2 regions of the Enterobacter sp. CFEC122 genome follow, and region 2 is predicted to be linked to the other one. Evidence: predicted binding sites of a transcription regulator. Region 2 holds the regulator's gene; the other holds the start of a gene.

Region 1 (8,341 bases), on a different contig from region 2:
AGATGGGCCTCGAAGCCTGCATGACCCTCGGCACGCTCAACGAAGAGCAGGCGCAGCGCCTCTCGGCGGCGGGGCTGGATTACTACAACCACAACCTCGACACCTCGCCGGAATTTTACGGCAATATCATCACCACGCGTACCTACCAGGAGCGTCTGGATACGCTGGATAAGGTGCGTGACGCGGGGATCAAGGTCTGCTCCGGCGGCATCGTGGGCTTAGGCGAGACGGTGAAAGACCGCGCGGGCCTGCTGCTGCAGCTGGCGAACCTGCCGACCCCGCCGGAAAGCGTGCCGATCAACATGCTGGTGAAGGTCAAGGGCACGCCGCTGGCGGATAACGAGGACGTGGATGCGTTTGATTTTATCCGCACCATCGCGGTGGCGCGCATCATGATGCCAACGTCTTACGTTCGCCTCTCAGCGGGCCGCGAGCAGATGAACGAGCAGACCCAGGCGATGTGCTTTATGGCCGGCGCCAACTCCATCTTCTACGGCTGCAAGCTGCTGACCACGCCGAACCCGGAAGAGGACAAAGACGTTCAGCTGTTCCGCAAGCTGGGGCTGAACCCGCACCAGACCGAGGTGCTGACGGGCGATAACGAGCAACAGCAGCAGCTGGAGCAGCAGATTTTTAACGCCGACACCGACCAGTTCTACAACGCGGCAGCCGTATGACCTGGCAGGCACGTATCAACTCTGCGCTTGACGAGCGTCGGGCGGCAGAGGCATTTCGCGTTCGCAGGGTGGTGGAAAACGGCGCGGGCCGTTTTCTTACCCGTGAAGGCCAGCAGTTCTGCAATTTCTCCAGCAACGACTATCTCGGGCTGAGCCAGCATCCGGCCATTATCCGCGCCTGGCAGCAGGGCGCGGAGCGGTTTGGCGTGGGCAGCGGCGGATCGGGACACGTCAGCGGATACACCACGGCGCATCAGGCGCTGGAAGAGGCGCTTGCCGACTGGCTGGGCTACCCGCGCGCGCTGCTGTTTATCTCTGGGTTTGCCGCCAACCAGGCGGTCATCACGGCCCTGATGGGCAAGGACGATCGCATTGTCGCCGACCGCCTGAGCCACGCCTCCCTGCTGGAGGCGGCAAATTTAAGCCCGGCGCAGCTGCGGCGTTTTGCCCATAACGATGCGGGGCAGCTTGCTGCGCTGCTGGATAAACCCTGCGACGGACAACAGCTGGCGGTCACGGAAGGGGTGTTCAGCATGGACGGCGACAGCGCGCCGCTTGCCGCGCTGCACGAGGCCGCAAAGCGGCAGCATGCCTGGCTGCTGGTGGACGATGCCCACGGCACTGGCGTGATGGGCGACGAAGGGCGCGGGAGCGCATACCAGCAAAACGTGAAGCCGGAGCTGCTGATTGTCACCTTCGGCAAAGGCTTTGGCGTCAGCGGCGCCGCCGTGCTGTGCAGCGAATCCGTCGCCGACTATCTGCTGCAGTTTGCCCGCCACCTGATTTACAGCACCAGCATGCCTCCGGCGCAGGCCGTAGCGCTGTCGGCGTCGCTGGCTGTCATCCGCAGCGCAGAAGGGGAGGAGCGTCGCCAGCGGCTGGCAGAGCATATCTCCCGCTTCCGTCAGGGACTCGCGGCGCTGCCTTTCCACAGTCCCGATTCGCAGAGCGCTATTCAGCCGGTGATTGTCGGTGAAAACGGCCGCGCGCTGGCACTGGCACAGGCGCTGCGCCAGCGGGGCATGTGGGTCACGGCCATCCGCCCGCCCACCGTCCCACCGGGCACGGCGCGGCTGCGCTTAACCCTGACGGCGGCGCATGAAGCACAGGATATTGAGACGTTGCTGGAGGCGCTCCATGATGCCGGTGAATAAGCAGGCCATCGCGGCCGCATTTGGCCGCGCCGCGCAGAGCTATTCGCAGCATGATGAGCTGCAGCGTCTGAGCGCGCAGGGGCTTCTGGCCGCCCTTGGCGAGAACGGTTTTCCACAGGTGCTGGACGCCGGCTGTGGTCCCGGCAGCAACAGCCGCTACTGGCGCGGGGCGGGAAGCCAGGTGACGGCTATCGATCTCTCAGCCCGGATGCTGGAAGAGGCACGCCAGCGGCAGGCGGCAGATCGTTATCTGCTGGCCGATATCGAGGCGATCCCGCTGGCGGACGCGCAGTTCGATCTGGTCTGGAGCCATCTGGCGGTTCAGTGGTGCAGCAGCCTGCCGCAGGCCCTGCGCGAGCTTTATCGCGTGGCGCGGCCGGGCGGGAAGGTGGCCTTTACCACCCTGCTGGAAAGTTCGCTGCCGGAGCTGAATCAGGCCTGGAAAGCGGTGGATGAACAGCCGCACGCTAACCGGTTTTTATCGCATGAGCAGGTGACGCAGGCGCTGGCAGGCTGGCGCTATCGCAGCACGGTGCAGACCATCACGCTCAATTTTAGCGATGCGTTCAGCGCCATGCGTTCGCTGAAGGGCATCGGCGCCACGCACCTGCATACCGGACGCGAGAAAAAACCGCTTACCCGGGGGCAGCTGCAGCGCCTTGAGCTGGCCTGGCCGCAGCAGCGGGGGCATTTCCCGCTCTCCTATCAACTTTTTCATGGGGTTATCGAACGTGACTGAACGTTATTTTGTCACCGGCACGGACACAGAAGTGGGCAAAACGGTTGCCAGCACGGCATTGCTGCAGGCGGCACGGCTGCTCGGGAAAAACACCGCCGGGTATAAGCCCGTGGCGTCCGGCAGCGAGATGACGGCGGAAGGGTTACGCAACACCGACGCGCTGGCGCTCCAGCGTAACAGCACGCGTGAACTCGCCTATTCTGCAGTGAATCCGTACACCTTTGCCGAGCCGACCTCACCGCACATTATCAGCGCCGATGAAGGCCGTCCGATTGATTTCACCGTGCTTTCCGCCGGACTGCGGACGCTGGAAAGCCAGGCCGACTGGGTGCTGGTGGAAGGGGCTGGCGGCTGGTTTACGCCGCTTTCAGACACGCAGACGTTTGCTGACTGGGTGCAGGCCGAGCAGCTTCCGGTCATTCTTGTCGTCGGCGTCAAGCTGGGCTGCATCAATCACGCCATGTTGACCGCGCAGGCCGTACAGCAGGCAGGGCTGCGTCTTGCGGGCTGGATAGCCAACGACGTGGTTGCGCCGGGTAAACGCCATCAGGCGTATCTGGCGACGCTCAGGCGCGTCCTTCCCGCGCCGTGCCTCGGGGAGATCCCCTGGCTGGCTGACGGCGCGGAAAATGCCGAAATCGGACGTTATCTCGATCTCAGCGTTTTGCTTCCCGCGACATCCAGTGAGCGATAAGCTCATCATCCAGTTCGGTAACGTGGCCCTGCGCCACGTTACGCCCGCGATAGAGCAGACAGAAACGGTCCGCCACCCGGCGGATAAACGACAGCTGCTGCTCCGCTAACAGCACCGTCATCCCTAACTCCCGGTTTAAGCGCCCCAGCAGCTGCACCAGCTTCTGGGCAACGCTGTGCCCCGCGCCGTGCAGCGGTTCATCCAGGATCAGCAGGTGAGGGCGGTTCACCAGCGCATTAGCCAGCGCCAGCTGATACTGGTCGTCCGGAGAGAGCGTGTTGGCGCGGGTTCGTCGCAAAGCATAGAGCGCCGGGAACAGGTCGTAAACGTCATTTTTCGCCTCTGGGTTCGGTTTTCCCGTCGCCCGCATGGCGATATGCAGGTTCTCCTCAATCGTGAGCTGGGAGAAGATCCGCCTGTCCTGCGAGACATAGCCTATCCCCGGCCCGGAACGCTGTTCTGGTGGCGGATTGAGCAAATCGCGCGGCGGCGCGCCCGCCTCATACCAGATGATGCTGCCGCTTTCGACGGGCACTTTCCCGGCGATGCAGTTCATGAGGGTGGTTTTCCCCATCCCCGGCAGGCCAACGACGCCTGTACACATCCCTTGCGGAAAATCTAAATCCACATTCCATAGCGTATGTTGACTTCCGTAAAACTGATTCACTGCACGCAGGCTCAACATCTTTCTCTCCTTAAAAATGTGTGTAGGTGTGGCTCGTTGTTAAACTGCAAAACCCCTGCCATAAAGCGGAAAGTGATTAAAAAAGCGTCTTTTTTAGGAATAAGTCACAGAAGCGCGGGGGATAAAAAGGGGGATTGCACATCGACGGTGCCGACGGTGGTGAGTTGTGGTGCAGAGCCAGAAATGATGGAAATGTGAGCAAGATCTCGTCAGTTGGTTATGAATGACGCGACTGTTAATCAGCAAAAAAGAGCTATAAAAATTTTTTGCTGCCGCCTCGTGGGAAAATCCGGGAATTTGCAGAGCGCCAGTCTGTATGGGCTGGAAGCAGTTATCCACTATTCCTGTGGATAACCATGTGCATTAGAGTTAGAAAACACGCGATAAGCGAGAGAAGACGCGGCTTACGCCCAAATTGACGCGAAACGCGGCTTTAGAAAATATCGTTTATTTTTTAATTGGTTAGATAAAATCAATTCCCGTCATGAAAGTGTCACCCGTTGCCATAAAACTATCATTACCTGGCTTGACAAATGTTAAAAAAGAAAAAGTTCTGGGGATAACCTGACCTGACTGGTGTTTTATGTTGCCACTGTCCAAATTTTGGCCGCTATCGCGCTAATCATTCAGGCGCTATGCTAAATATCCTGACATGCTACTGGTTTTTCATCCAGTGTTTTTTACTGGCATTCCTGGCAACAAGGAGTAAAATTATTCACCTGCCGCTTATAACGTCATCAGGTTGTCGCCCATGAGTAAACCGTTCAAATTGAATTCTGCTTTCCGTCCGTCTGGCGATCAGCCTGAAGCGATCCGTCGTCTGGAAGAGGGGCTGGAAGATGGGCTGGCGCACCAGACGCTGCTCGGGGTTACCGGCTCGGGTAAAACCTTTACCATTGCCAACGTGATTGCGGATCTCCAGCGCCCTACGATGGTGCTGGCGCCCAACAAAACCCTGGCGGCGCAGCTTTACGGCGAGATGAAAGAGTTCTTCCCGGAAAACGCCGTTGAGTATTTCGTCTCCTACTACGATTACTACCAGCCAGAAGCCTATGTGCCGAGCTCTGATACCTTCATCGAGAAAGATGCGTCGGTGAACGAACACATTGAGCAGATGCGACTGTCGGCCACTAAGGCGCTGCTGGAGCGTCGCGATGTGGTTGTGGTGGCCTCTGTTTCGGCGATTTACGGCCTGGGCGACCCGGATCTCTATCTCAAGATGATGCTGCACCTGACGCAGGGGATGATCATCGACCAGCGCGCGATTTTGCGTCGTCTGGCGGAGCTGCAGTACACCCGCAACGACCAGGCCTTCCAGCGTGGTACGTTCCGCGTGCGCGGCGAAGTGATCGACATCTTCCCGGCGGAATCGGACGATATGGCGCTGCGCGTTGAGCTATTTGACGAGGAGGTCGAACGCCTGTCGCTCTTCGACCCGCTGACCGGACACGTTGAGTCAGTGATCCAGCGCTTCACCATCTACCCGAAAACGCACTACGTGACGCCGCGCGAGCGTATCGTGCAGGCGATGGAAGAGATCAAAGTGGAGCTGGCCGAGCGCCGCAAAGTGCTGCTGGCGAACAATAAGCTGCTGGAAGAGCAGCGCCTCAGCCAGCGTACTCAGTTCGACCTGGAGATGATGAACGAGCTGGGCTACTGCTCCGGCATCGAAAACTACTCCCGCTTCCTCTCCGGGCGCGGGCCGGGCGAGCCGCCGCCGACGCTGTTTGATTACCTGCCAGCAGACGGTTTGCTGGTGATCGACGAATCCCACGTCACGATCCCGCAGATCGGCGGAATGTACCGCGGCGACCGGGCGCGTAAAGAGACGCTGGTGGAGTACGGATTCCGCCTGCCGTCAGCGCTGGATAACCGTCCGATGAAGTTTGAAGAGTTTGAGGCGCTGGCGCCGCAAACCATCTACGTCTCTGCCACGCCGGGCAACTACGAGCTGGAAAAATCGGGCGATGAGGTGGTTGACCAGGTAGTGCGTCCGACCGGGCTGCTGGACCCGATTATCGAGGTGCGTCCGGTGGCGACGCAGGTAGACGACCTGCTCTCTGAGATCCGCGCCCGTTCCGCCATTAACGAGCGCGTGCTGGTGACCACGCTCACCAAGCGTATGGCGGAAGACCTGACCGAGTATCTCGAAGAGCACGGCGAGAAGGTGCGTTATCTGCACTCGGATATCGATACCGTGGAGCGCATGGAGATTATCCGCGACCTGCGTCTGGGCGAGTTTGACGTGCTGGTAGGGATTAACCTGCTGCGGGAAGGTCTGGATATGCCGGAAGTCTCCCTGGTGGCGATTCTGGACGCGGATAAAGAGGGCTTCCTGCGTTCCGAGCGTTCGCTGATTCAGACCATTGGCCGCGCCGCGCGTAACGTCAACGGTAAAGCGATTCTGTACGGTGACAAAATTACCCCGTCGATGGCGAAAGCGATCGGTGAGACGGAGCGCCGCCGCGAGAAGCAGCAGCGCTACAACGAAGAGCACGGCATTACCCCGCAGGGGCTGAACAAGAAGGTGGTGGATATTCTGGCGCTGGGCCAGAACATTGCCAAAACCAAAGCGAAAGGCCGCGGCAAGGCGCGTTCAGTGGTGGAAGAAGATACCGTCGTGCTGACGCCGAAGGCGCTGCAGCAGAAGATCCACGAGCTGGAAGGGCAGATGATGCAGCACGCGCAGAACCTGGAGTTCGAAGAGGCGGCGCAGATCCGCGACCAGCTTCATCAGCTGCGGGATCTGTTTATCGCGGCATCGTGAGTTTTTTGCCCGGTGGCGCTGCGCTTACCGGGCCTACAGGTTTAGCGTCTTTTGTCGCCCCGGTAAGCGCAGCGCCACCGGGGTTTTTGTTAACCCAACGCCTGAATCGCTTTCTCCAGCGCCTCGCGCAGCAGGTGGCGGTCGTGACGGTACTTGATGTCTGAGGCCTCCAGCGGCTCCTGCACCACCAGACGATCGCCGATACCGGATACATCCACCTTTGGCCCCACCACCACGCCGTCAATGATCTTTTTACCGACGTAGTGCTCCATCAAACTGAGTTTATCCGCCAGCGACAGGCTTGCGGCTGCCGGGCTCAGCTCACGCCCTAAATTGCCGATGTAGACCATCGGCGCCGGGGTGCGGCGCAGCGCCTGCGCCAGCTCTTTCACCAGCAGGATCGGCATCAGGCTGGTGTAAAAGCTGCCCGGACCGATCAGAATTAAATCCGCATCGCCAATTGCTTCTACGGCTTCACGCGTCGCCGGCACGCTCGGGTAAGTCATCAGCTCTTTGGGCGGCAGCAGAAGCTGGTCAATATTCACCTCGCCGTACACTTCATGCCCTTCGGCGTCGATGGCCATCAAATCGACCGGTTGTTCAGACATCGGGATCAGAAATGCGTCCACTTTGAGCAGGTTACGGATCAGATTGATGGCTTCAAGAGGCCTTACGCTCAGGTGATCCAGCGCCTTTAACATCAGATTTCCGAGGTTATGCCCGGAAAGTTCGCCATTGCCGCCAAAACGGTACTCAAACATCGCCGATGCGACGCTCGGCTCGGTAATTAACTGGTTCAGGCAGTTGCGCATATCGCCCCAGGCAATGCCGCCTTCGGCACGTCTGATCCGCCCGGTTGAGCCGCCGTTATCGGTGGTGGTCACTATCCCTGTCAGCCTTGAGCCGAGTGACGACAAAGAGGACATAACGCGGCCCAGGCCGTGGCCTCCGCCAAGAGCGACCACTCGGTCAAGATCCGCAAAAGTGCGATTGCGCATACGTATTCCTTATCACGTTCGATCGCGTAACAGTAACCTAACTACCCCTAAAAGACGATGCCTCACCCGAAGCAAAATGACGTATATCAATGTGAAAGTGCAATTTTTAGGTATTCTGTAGCGAAAATGCAGGATTGATTCGCTATATACGTAATTATATAGCGAAAAGCGATAATGGCGCTGTCAGACTTTCCGCGCTACTATCGCCTTAACCACGTTTTCAACACTGAAAACATACACTCTAGCCCTTGTGCCTGTGTCGAAAGATATGGCGCTCTGGCCGTGGCGAATTTGCCACCAGGGTACAGAAAGAAATGACTGTGCCTCCCGTATCTGGAAAGGTGTACATGGCTTCACAACTTACTGATGCTTTCGCGCGTAAGTTTTATTACTTACGTCTGTCGATTACCGATGTGTGCAACTTCCGTTGCACCTACTGCCTGCCCGACGGCTACAAACCGGGCAGCGTCACCAATAACGGCTTTCTCTCCGTGGATGAAGTGCGCCGCGTTACGCGCGCCTTCTCTGAGCTCGGCACCGAAAAAGTGCGTCTGACCGGCGGTGAACCCTCTCTGCGCCGTGATTTCCCGGACATCATTGCTGCCGTGCGTGAAAACGACCGCATTC
Region 2 (8,341 bases):
TTCGCTGCTGCGTTTGTGCCAGACGCGCGGTTTGCTCCTGCTGATGTTCCCAGAGCGGGCGAAGCTGGGCGGCGGGCAGAGCGAGCTGGAGCTTTGCCAGCTCAGGCGCAGCGTCCGTCAGCGCCTGTTGCGCCTGCTGCTGCATTGCGGCGACGCGCTGTTGCTCGCGCACGAGCTCATCATGGCGCGTAAGCCACTGAAAATGTTTCTGTTGGTTTTGCTGCTGTTCCAGCAGGGTTTTCTCTTCGTCAGTAAGTGCCTGCAAACTTTGCTGTAACTGCTGCTGTTGTTCTTCGCTCAACAGCACGACGCCCGCCGCCTGCGCCTCGCACTTTTCAAGCACGCTGCGGGCCGCTTTGTGTTTCTCAAACACCATGGCGGAAATCTGACCGTAGATTTCGGTGCCGGTCAGCTCTTCCAGCAGCTCGGCGCGATCGCTCGGTTTGGCATTAAGGAAGGCGGCAAACTGCCCCTGAGAGAGCAGCATCGAGCGGGTAAAGCGCCCGTAGTCCAGCCCGGTGAGCGCGGCGGTTTGCTCCAGCTTATCCGTTACTTTGTCGGCCAGGATTTTGCCATCTTCGCAGCGCGCCAGCTCCACGCGCGGCGCCTGCAGGTTACCGTCCGGCTGGTTGCGCGCCCGGTTCTGGCTCCAGAAGGCGCGATAGGCGATGCCTTTTACCTCGAACTCCACTTCCGCCAGACATTCGGCGGTGTCGCGGGTCATCAGGTCATTTTGCGCCTGGGAGACTTTATTCAGGCGCGGCGTTTCGTGATAAAGCGCCAGACAGATGGCGTCGAGCAAGGTAGTTTTACCTGCCCCGGTTGCGCCGGTGATGGCAAACAGCCCGTTGCTGGCAAACGGCTCAGCGGTAAAGTCAATTTTCCACTCGCCCTTGAGGGAGTTGAGATTTTTCAGGCGCAGGCTCAGAATTTTCACGCGTTTTCTTCCTCGTCATTGAGCGCATGCAGGGTATGGCTGAACAGTTCGCTGAGTCTTGCGCGCTTCGCATCGTCAATCTCCTCCTGTGAGAGCCTGCGTTCAAATACCTCTTCGACCCCCAGTTCACTGAGCGTTTCGCGTTGAGCGCTTAGCAGAATTTTCTCGCGCTGCTCGCGGCTGCGGCGCACCAGCAAGACCTCTACCGGCAGGTCTTCGGTCAGCGCCTGGATTTTTCGCTGCATATCGTGCAGGTAGTCGTCGGTGGTGATTTCGATGTCCAGCCAGATGGGGGGATCTTGCTCGACGCCGCGCCACTGCTCCAGCTGGGCGGTGATGGCATCGAGATCGCCTTTCAGCACCGCCAGCGGTTGAGTTACGGGCACCTCCAGCGTGTCGACGGCGCTGAGTTTTCCGTCGGAGAAGGTCACCAGATGTACGGATTTGGCTTTGCCCGTTTCGTCAAAGCTGAGCGAAAGGGGCGAGCCGCAGTAGCGGATGTGCTCGCAGCCGCCGACGATCTGCGCCCGGTGAATGTGCCCGAGCGCAATGTAGTCGGCGGGCGGGAAGTGTTGCGCCGGAAAGGCATCCAGCGTGCCGATATAGATGTCACGCACGGCGTCACTTTTACTGGCCCCGACGGTGGTGAGGTGCCCGGTCGCAATCACCGGAATCGGCTGGTCACCGCGCAGGGCACAGGCTTCGGCGTGCTGCTGGCGGTAATAGTCGGCGATCGCCTGTAACAAATGCTGCTGCTTTTCCGCGCCCGACAGCCCCGCCTGGCTTTGCACGATGTCGCGCGGACGCAAAAAGGGAATCGGACACAGTACCGCCCCGGGCGACCCGTCGCGCTTTTTCAGGATCTGCGGGGCGTGCCCGGCGCTGGCGACGACGGTGGTATTGAGAAACGCCAGGATGTCGCGGGATTCGTTAAGCGTCGCGACGGAATCATGGTTGCCGGCGACAATCACCAGATGACAGCCGGTTTGCTGCAGATTCACCACGAAGCGGTTGTACAGCTCACGGGCATAGCTCGGCGGCGAGCCGGTATCAAAAATATCTCCCGCCACGATAATCGCGTCCACCTCATGCGTCCGGGCCGTTTCCAGCAGCCAGTTCAGGAACGCTTCATGTTCAGCCGCACGGCTTTTGCTGTAAAAATTTTGACCCAGATGCCAGTCCGAGGTGTGAAGTATGCGCATAGCTGATCCGTGGCAAAAAAGAGAAAGCAGGATTATAAACGTTCAGAGAAGGGAAAATAACCGCTGTAATAAAACAACAGTTTGCCATTTATAGTGGTACTGTTTTTCATAAATCTGTCATAAATCTGACGCATAATGGCGCCGAATTACAAACTTGTAACGTAAATAAGATAAGACAGGGCAAAGTATGGCGAGACGTATTCTGGTCGTAGAAGATGAAGCTCCAATTCGTGAAATGGTGTGCTTCGTGCTCGAGCAAAACGGCTTCCAGCCGGTTGAAGCGGAAGATTATGACAGCGCAGTGAACCAGCTGAATGAACCCTGGCCCGATCTGATTCTGCTGGACTGGATGCTGCCCGGCGGCTCCGGACTGCAGTTTATCAAACACCTGAAGCGTGAAGCGCTGACCCGCGACATCCCGGTTGTGATGCTTACGGCGCGCGGAGAAGAAGAGGATCGTGTGCGCGGTCTGGAGACCGGCGCGGACGATTACATTACCAAACCGTTCTCCCCCAAAGAGCTGGTGGCCCGCATTAAAGCCGTGATGCGCCGTATTTCGCCGATGGCGGTGGAAGAGGTGATTGAGATGCAGGGGCTGAGCCTTGATCCGACTTCTCACCGCGTGATGACCGGTGAAAATCCCCTCGACATGGGGCCTACCGAATTTAAACTTCTGCACTTCTTTATGACCCACCCGGAACGCGTGTACAGCCGCGAGCAGTTGCTGAATAACGTCTGGGGAACTAACGTGTATGTCGAAGACCGGACGGTTGACGTACATATCCGCCGCCTGCGAAAAGCGCTGGAACTGAGCGGCCACGATCGCATGGTGCAGACGGTCCGCGGCACGGGTTATCGTTTTTCTACCCGTTTCTGAACAATGACAGGAGTGTGACGCGTGCTGGAACGTCTGTCATGGAAAAGGCTCGTCTTTGAACTGATCTTATGCTGTATTCCGGCCTTCATTCTGGGGGCCTTTCTTGGACATCTGCCGTGGTTTCTGCTGGCGTCGGTCACCGGGCTGCTGATCTGGCATTTCTGGAACCTGCTGCGCCTCTCCTGGTGGCTGTGGGTTGACCGAAGCATGACGCCGCCGCCCGGAAGCGGCAGCTGGGAGCCGCTGCTGTACGGTCTGCACCAGATGCAGATGCGAAATAAAAAGCGCCGCCGCGAGCTGGGAAGCCTGATTAAGCGTTTTCGCAGCGGTGCGGAGTCGCTACCGGATGCGGTCATTCTGACCACCGAAGAAGGGACGATCTTCTGGTGTAACGGCCTGGCGCAGCAGCTGTTGGGCCTGCGCTGGCCGGATGATAATGGCCAGAATATCCTCAACCTTCTGCGTTATCCCGAGTTTACGCTGTACCTGAAAAAGCGTGATTTTACCCGTCCGCACAATCTCAAGCTCAATAACGGTCGCCATCTGGAGATCCGCGTGATGCCCTACAGCGATAAGCAGTGGCTTATGGTGGCGCGCGATGTCACCCAGATGCACCAGCTGGAAGGGGCGCGCCGCAACTTCTTCGCCAACGTCAGTCACGAATTGCGTACCCCGCTGACCGTGCTGCAGGGCTACCTGGAGATGATGCAGGAGCAAACGCTGGAAGGTGCGCCGCGTGAAAAAGCGCTGCACACCATGCGCGAGCAAACGCACCGGATGGAAGGCCTGGTGAAGCAGCTGCTGACGCTCTCGAAGATTGAAGCGGCACCCACGCTCGCGCTGAATGACACCATCGATGTGCCGATGATGCTGCGAGTCGTGGAGCGTGAAGCGCAGACGTTAAGCCACAAAAAGCATCACCTGACCTTTGAGGTCGACAACACGCTAAAGGTGCTGGGCAGTGAAGATGAGCTGCGCAGCGCTATCTCCAACCTGGTGTATAACGCGGTAAACCATACGCCGGAAGGGACGGAGATCGTGGTGCGCTGGCAGCATACCCCAACGGGGGCCGAGTTTAGCGTGGAGGACAACGGGCCGGGGATCGCGCCGGAGCATATTCCGCGTCTGACCGAACGCTTCTATCGCGTGGATAAAGCGCGATCGCGGCAGACGGGCGGAAGCGGCCTGGGGCTGGCGATTGTGAAACACGCGGTGAATCACCATGAAAGCCGTCTCGATATTCAGAGTACCCTGGGTAAAGGAACCCGCTTCAGCTTCGTGATCCCGGAACGATTAATTGCCAAAAAGATCGCCTGACGGCAGGTGTGTCATTTTACCTTTCCACGGGTCAGCCATCGCTGGCCCGTTTGCTTTGCAGCCAAGCGAAACGCGTGTGAATTTTATACGGCTGGCTGTTTTTTGTTCGCATGATTAGCCATGGGTTTTTCTTATAATTAGCGTATTGTGCTGGAGTGTATTTTCATGCTGGCATATTGTTCTGGTTTTACGATCCCACCTTGCCTTTAAACGTTATAAGCGTTTAAATTGCCCCCCAGATACTGTCAGACCGACTGTATTTGCGTGGTAAATCGAAAAACTATTCTTCTCCACGCCAGGACGGGAGCATATCCCGCTAAAATTGAGCAAATTTTCGGCTGTATCGTCCCGTCAGGGGCAGCGAAAATCTCAATGTTTTCAACACCACATCCACAGGCAGTAAGGTTTTATGACCCATCACTTAAAATCGCGTGACATCATCGCGCTGGGCTTTATGACATTTGCGCTGTTCGTTGGCGCAGGCAACATCATTTTCCCTCCAATGGTTGGCTTACAGGCGGGTGAACACGTCTGGACCGCCGCGTTTGGTTTCCTGATTACTGCCGTGGGTCTGCCGGTGCTGACCGTCATCGCGCTGGCGAAAGTCGGCGGCGGTGTGGATAGCCTCAGCACCCCGATTGGCAAAGTGGCGGGCGTTCTGCTGGCTACCGTCTGCTACCTGGCCGTGGGTCCGCTGTTTGCCACCCCGCGTACCGCGACCGTTTCCTTCGAAGTGGGTATTGCTCCGCTGACCGGTGACGGCGCGATGCCGCTGTTCATCTACAGCCTGATCTATTTCGCTATCGTGATTCTGGTTTCCCTCTATCCGGGCAAGCTGCTGGATACCGTGGGTAACTTCCTGGCTCCGCTGAAAATTGTGGCGCTGATTGTTCTGGCGGTGGCGGCTATCGTCTGGCCTGCAGGCCCGATTAGCGACGCGATGGACGCCTATAAAAACGCCGCGTTCTCTAACGGCTTTGTGAACGGCTACCTGACGATGGATACGCTGGGCGCGATGGTGTTTGGTATCGTTATCGTTAACGCCGCGCGTTCCCGCGGTGTGACCGAAGCGCGTCTGCTGACCCGCTACACCATCTGGGCTGGCCTGATGGCCGGTGTAGGCCTGACGCTGCTGTATCTGGCGCTGTTCCGCCTGGGCTCCGATAGCGCGATGCTGGTCGACCAGAACGCCAACGGTGCGGCTATCCTGCACGCCTACGTCCAGCACACCTTCGGTGGTGCGGGCAGTATGCTGCTGGCGGCGCTCATCTTCCTGGCCTGCCTGGTTACCGCGGTTGGCCTGACCTGTGCCTGTGCTGAGTTCTTTGCGCAGTACCTGCCGCTCTCTTACCGTACCCTGGTGTTTATCCTCGGTATCTTCTCCATGGCGGTATCCAACCTCGGTCTGAGCCACCTGATTCAGGTCTCTATTCCGGTACTGACGGCGATCTATCCGCCGTGCATCGTGCTGGTGGTGCTGAGCTTCACCCGCCCGTGGTGGAACAACTCCTCACGAATTATTGCGCCAGCCATGTTTATCAGCCTGATTTTTGGTATCCTTGACGGGATTAAAGCATCAGCGTTCGCTGAAATTCTGCCAGCCTGGACACAGCGTCTGCCGCTGTCCGAGCAGGGCCTGGCCTGGCTGATGCCTACCGTTGTTGCACTGGTTCTGGCGGTTATCTGGGATCGTGCTGCAGGGCGTCAGGTCGCATCGAACGCCCATTAATCAACGGCAACAAACTGTTTAACCACGGGGCTTAAGGCCCCGTGGTTTTTTGTTTTTTTCGTGTTGAATGGCAAGATTTAAATGGAAAGCACTAACAAACTTAAACGTGGATTGAGCACGCGCCACATCCGCTTTATGGCGCTGGGCTCTGCTATTGGCACCGGTCTTTTTTATGGCTCGGCAGATGCCATCAAAATGGCCGGTCCAAGCGTGCTGCTGGCGTACATCATCGGCGGCGTGGCGGCGTATATCATCATGCGCGCCCTCGGCGAAATGTCGGTTCATAACCCCTCCGCCAGCTCCTTCTCCCGCTACGCGCAGGAAAACCTCGGCCCGCTGGCCGGGTTTATCACCGGCTGGACCTACTGCTTCGAAATCCTGATCGTGGCAATAGCCGACGTGACGGCGTTTGGCATCTATATGGGCGTCTGGTTCCCGGCGGTGCCGCACTGGATTTGGGTGCTGAGCGTGGTGCTGATCATTTGCGCCGTCAACCTGATGAGCGTGAAGGTGTTCGGCGAGCTGGAGTTCTGGTTCTCCTTCTTCAAGGTCGCCACCATTATCATCATGATTGTGGCCGGTTTCGGGATCATCATCTGGGGGATTGGCAACGGCGGGCAGCCGACCGGGATCCATAACCTCTGGAGCAACGGTGGCTTCTTCAGCAACGGCTGGCTCGGGATGGTGATGTCGCTGCAGATGGTGATGTTCGCCTACGGCGGTATCGAGATCATCGGTATCACCGCCGGTGAAGCGAAAGACCCGGAGAAATCCATTCCGCGTGCGATCAACTCGGTGCCGATGCGTATTCTGGTGTTTTATGTGGGTACGCTGTTTGTGATCATGTCCATTTACCCGTGGAATCAGGTGGGTACCAACGGTAGCCCGTTTGTCCTGACCTTCCAGCATATGGGCATTGCGTTTGCCGCCAGCATTCTCAACTTTGTAGTGCTGACCGCGTCGCTTTCGGCGATCAACAGTGACGTCTTTGGCGTGGGGCGTATGCTGCACGGCATGGCAGAGCAGGGCAGCGCGCCGAAGGTGTTCGCCAAAACCTCACGCCGCGGCACGCCGTGGGTGACCGTGGTGGTGATGACCGTGGCGCTGCTGTTCTCGGTTTATCTGAACTACATCATGCCGGAGAACGTCTTCCTGGTGATTGCATCCCTGGCGACCTTCGCGACGGTGTGGGTGTGGATCATGATCCTGCTGTCGCAGATTGCCTTCCGCCGTCGCCTGTCGCCGGATGAGGCGAAAGCGCTGAAGTTCAAAGTACCGGGCGGCGTTGCGACGACCGTCGTCGGGCTGATCTTCCTGGTGTTTATCATTGGCCTGATTGGCTACCATCCGGACACCCGCATTTCGCTCTACGTGGGATGCGCGTGGATCGTGCTGCTGCTGGTGGGCTGGGTGTTCAAATGCCGCCGCGACCGTCAGCTGGCGGAAGCGCAGTAAGGTAAAAATGCCGGGTGGCGCTGCGCTTACCCGGCCTACACTCCCTTTTACCCCCCAAAAAACTCCTCCCCCGTCCTCCTCCCCCAATAAATCCCATCATGGTGAGCTATCCTTAACCACCCTGTGGCAAGGTGACGTCAATTTCATCAGAGGGGATTCGTGATGTTAAACGCCTGGCACCTTCCGGTTGCCCCATTTGTTAAGCAAAACAAAGACAACCTTGTGATTACGCTCTGGCTGGCGGGGGAAAACCAGCCCGATCGCGTGACGCTCCGCGCCGAAATCGATAACGAAGAGACCGGGTTGAAAATGCACAAGCTGCGCAGCCAGCCGCAGCCGGGGATCACCGCCTGGCGGGCGAATATCGACCTGAGTAGCGGACAGCCGCGCCGCCGCTACAGCTTTAAGCTTTTGTGGAACAACCGCCAGCTGTGGTTTACCCCGCAGGGGTTTAGCCGTTTCCCGCCTGCACGGCTGGAGCAGTTTGCGGTCGATTATCCGGATAACGGCCCGCAGTGGGTTAACGATCAGGTCTTTTACCAGATTTTCCCGGACCGTTTTGCGCGCAGCGAAAAGCGCACTGCCGACCAGGATAAGATCTATTACCACCATGCAGCGGGCCACGACATTATCATGAAAGCGTGGGATGAGCCGTTAACCGCGCAGGCGGGCGGCTCGACCTTCTACGGCGGCGATCTTAACGGTATCAGCGAAAAGCTGCCGTACCTGAAAAAACTGGGCGTGACGGCGCTGTACCTCAACCCGGTGTTTAAAGCCCCGAGCGTACACAAATACGATACCGAAGATTATCGCCACGTTGACGC

Evidence for each region. Region 2 encodes PhoB, which activates phosphate uptake and scavenging genes when phosphate is short. Its sites were predicted from a motif close to CTGTCATAAAACTGNCNNAT; they were not measured.
Region 1: uvrB (excinuclease ABC subunit UvrB) is a predicted target of PhoB. The motif match lies at 4,450-4,469, and genes of this name have one in related genera.

What each region holds. Positions count from the first base shown of each region.
Region 1 is NZ_JBRIQR010000001.1:55,094-63,434, forward strand. It holds gene bioB (biotin synthase BioB) at 1-677, shown strand, start outside; gene bioF (8-amino-7-oxononanoate synthase) at 674-1,831, shown strand; gene bioC (malonyl-ACP O-methyltransferase BioC) at 1,815-2,570, shown strand; gene bioD (dethiobiotin synthase) at 2,563-3,264, shown strand; gene ACVCAM_RS00295 (ABC transporter ATP-binding protein) at 3,227-3,949, opposite strand; gene uvrB (excinuclease ABC subunit UvrB) at 4,701-6,716, shown strand; gene yvcK (uridine diphosphate-N-acetylglucosamine-binding protein YvcK) at 6,806-7,714, opposite strand; molybdenum cofactor riboswitch at 7,940-8,074, shown strand; gene moaA (GTP 3',8-cyclase MoaA) at 8,062-8,341, shown strand, end outside.
Region 2 is NZ_JBRIQR010000002.1:91,315-99,655, forward strand. It holds gene sbcC (exonuclease subunit SbcC) at 1-937, opposite strand, end outside; gene sbcD (exonuclease subunit SbcD) at 934-2,139, opposite strand; gene phoB (phosphate response regulator transcription factor PhoB) at 2,327-3,016, shown strand; gene phoR (phosphate regulon sensor histidine kinase PhoR) at 3,038-4,333, shown strand; gene brnQ (branched-chain amino acid transporter carrier protein BrnQ) at 4,743-6,062, shown strand; gene proY (proline-specific permease ProY) at 6,144-7,517, shown strand; gene malZ (maltodextrin glucosidase) at 7,680-8,341, shown strand, end outside.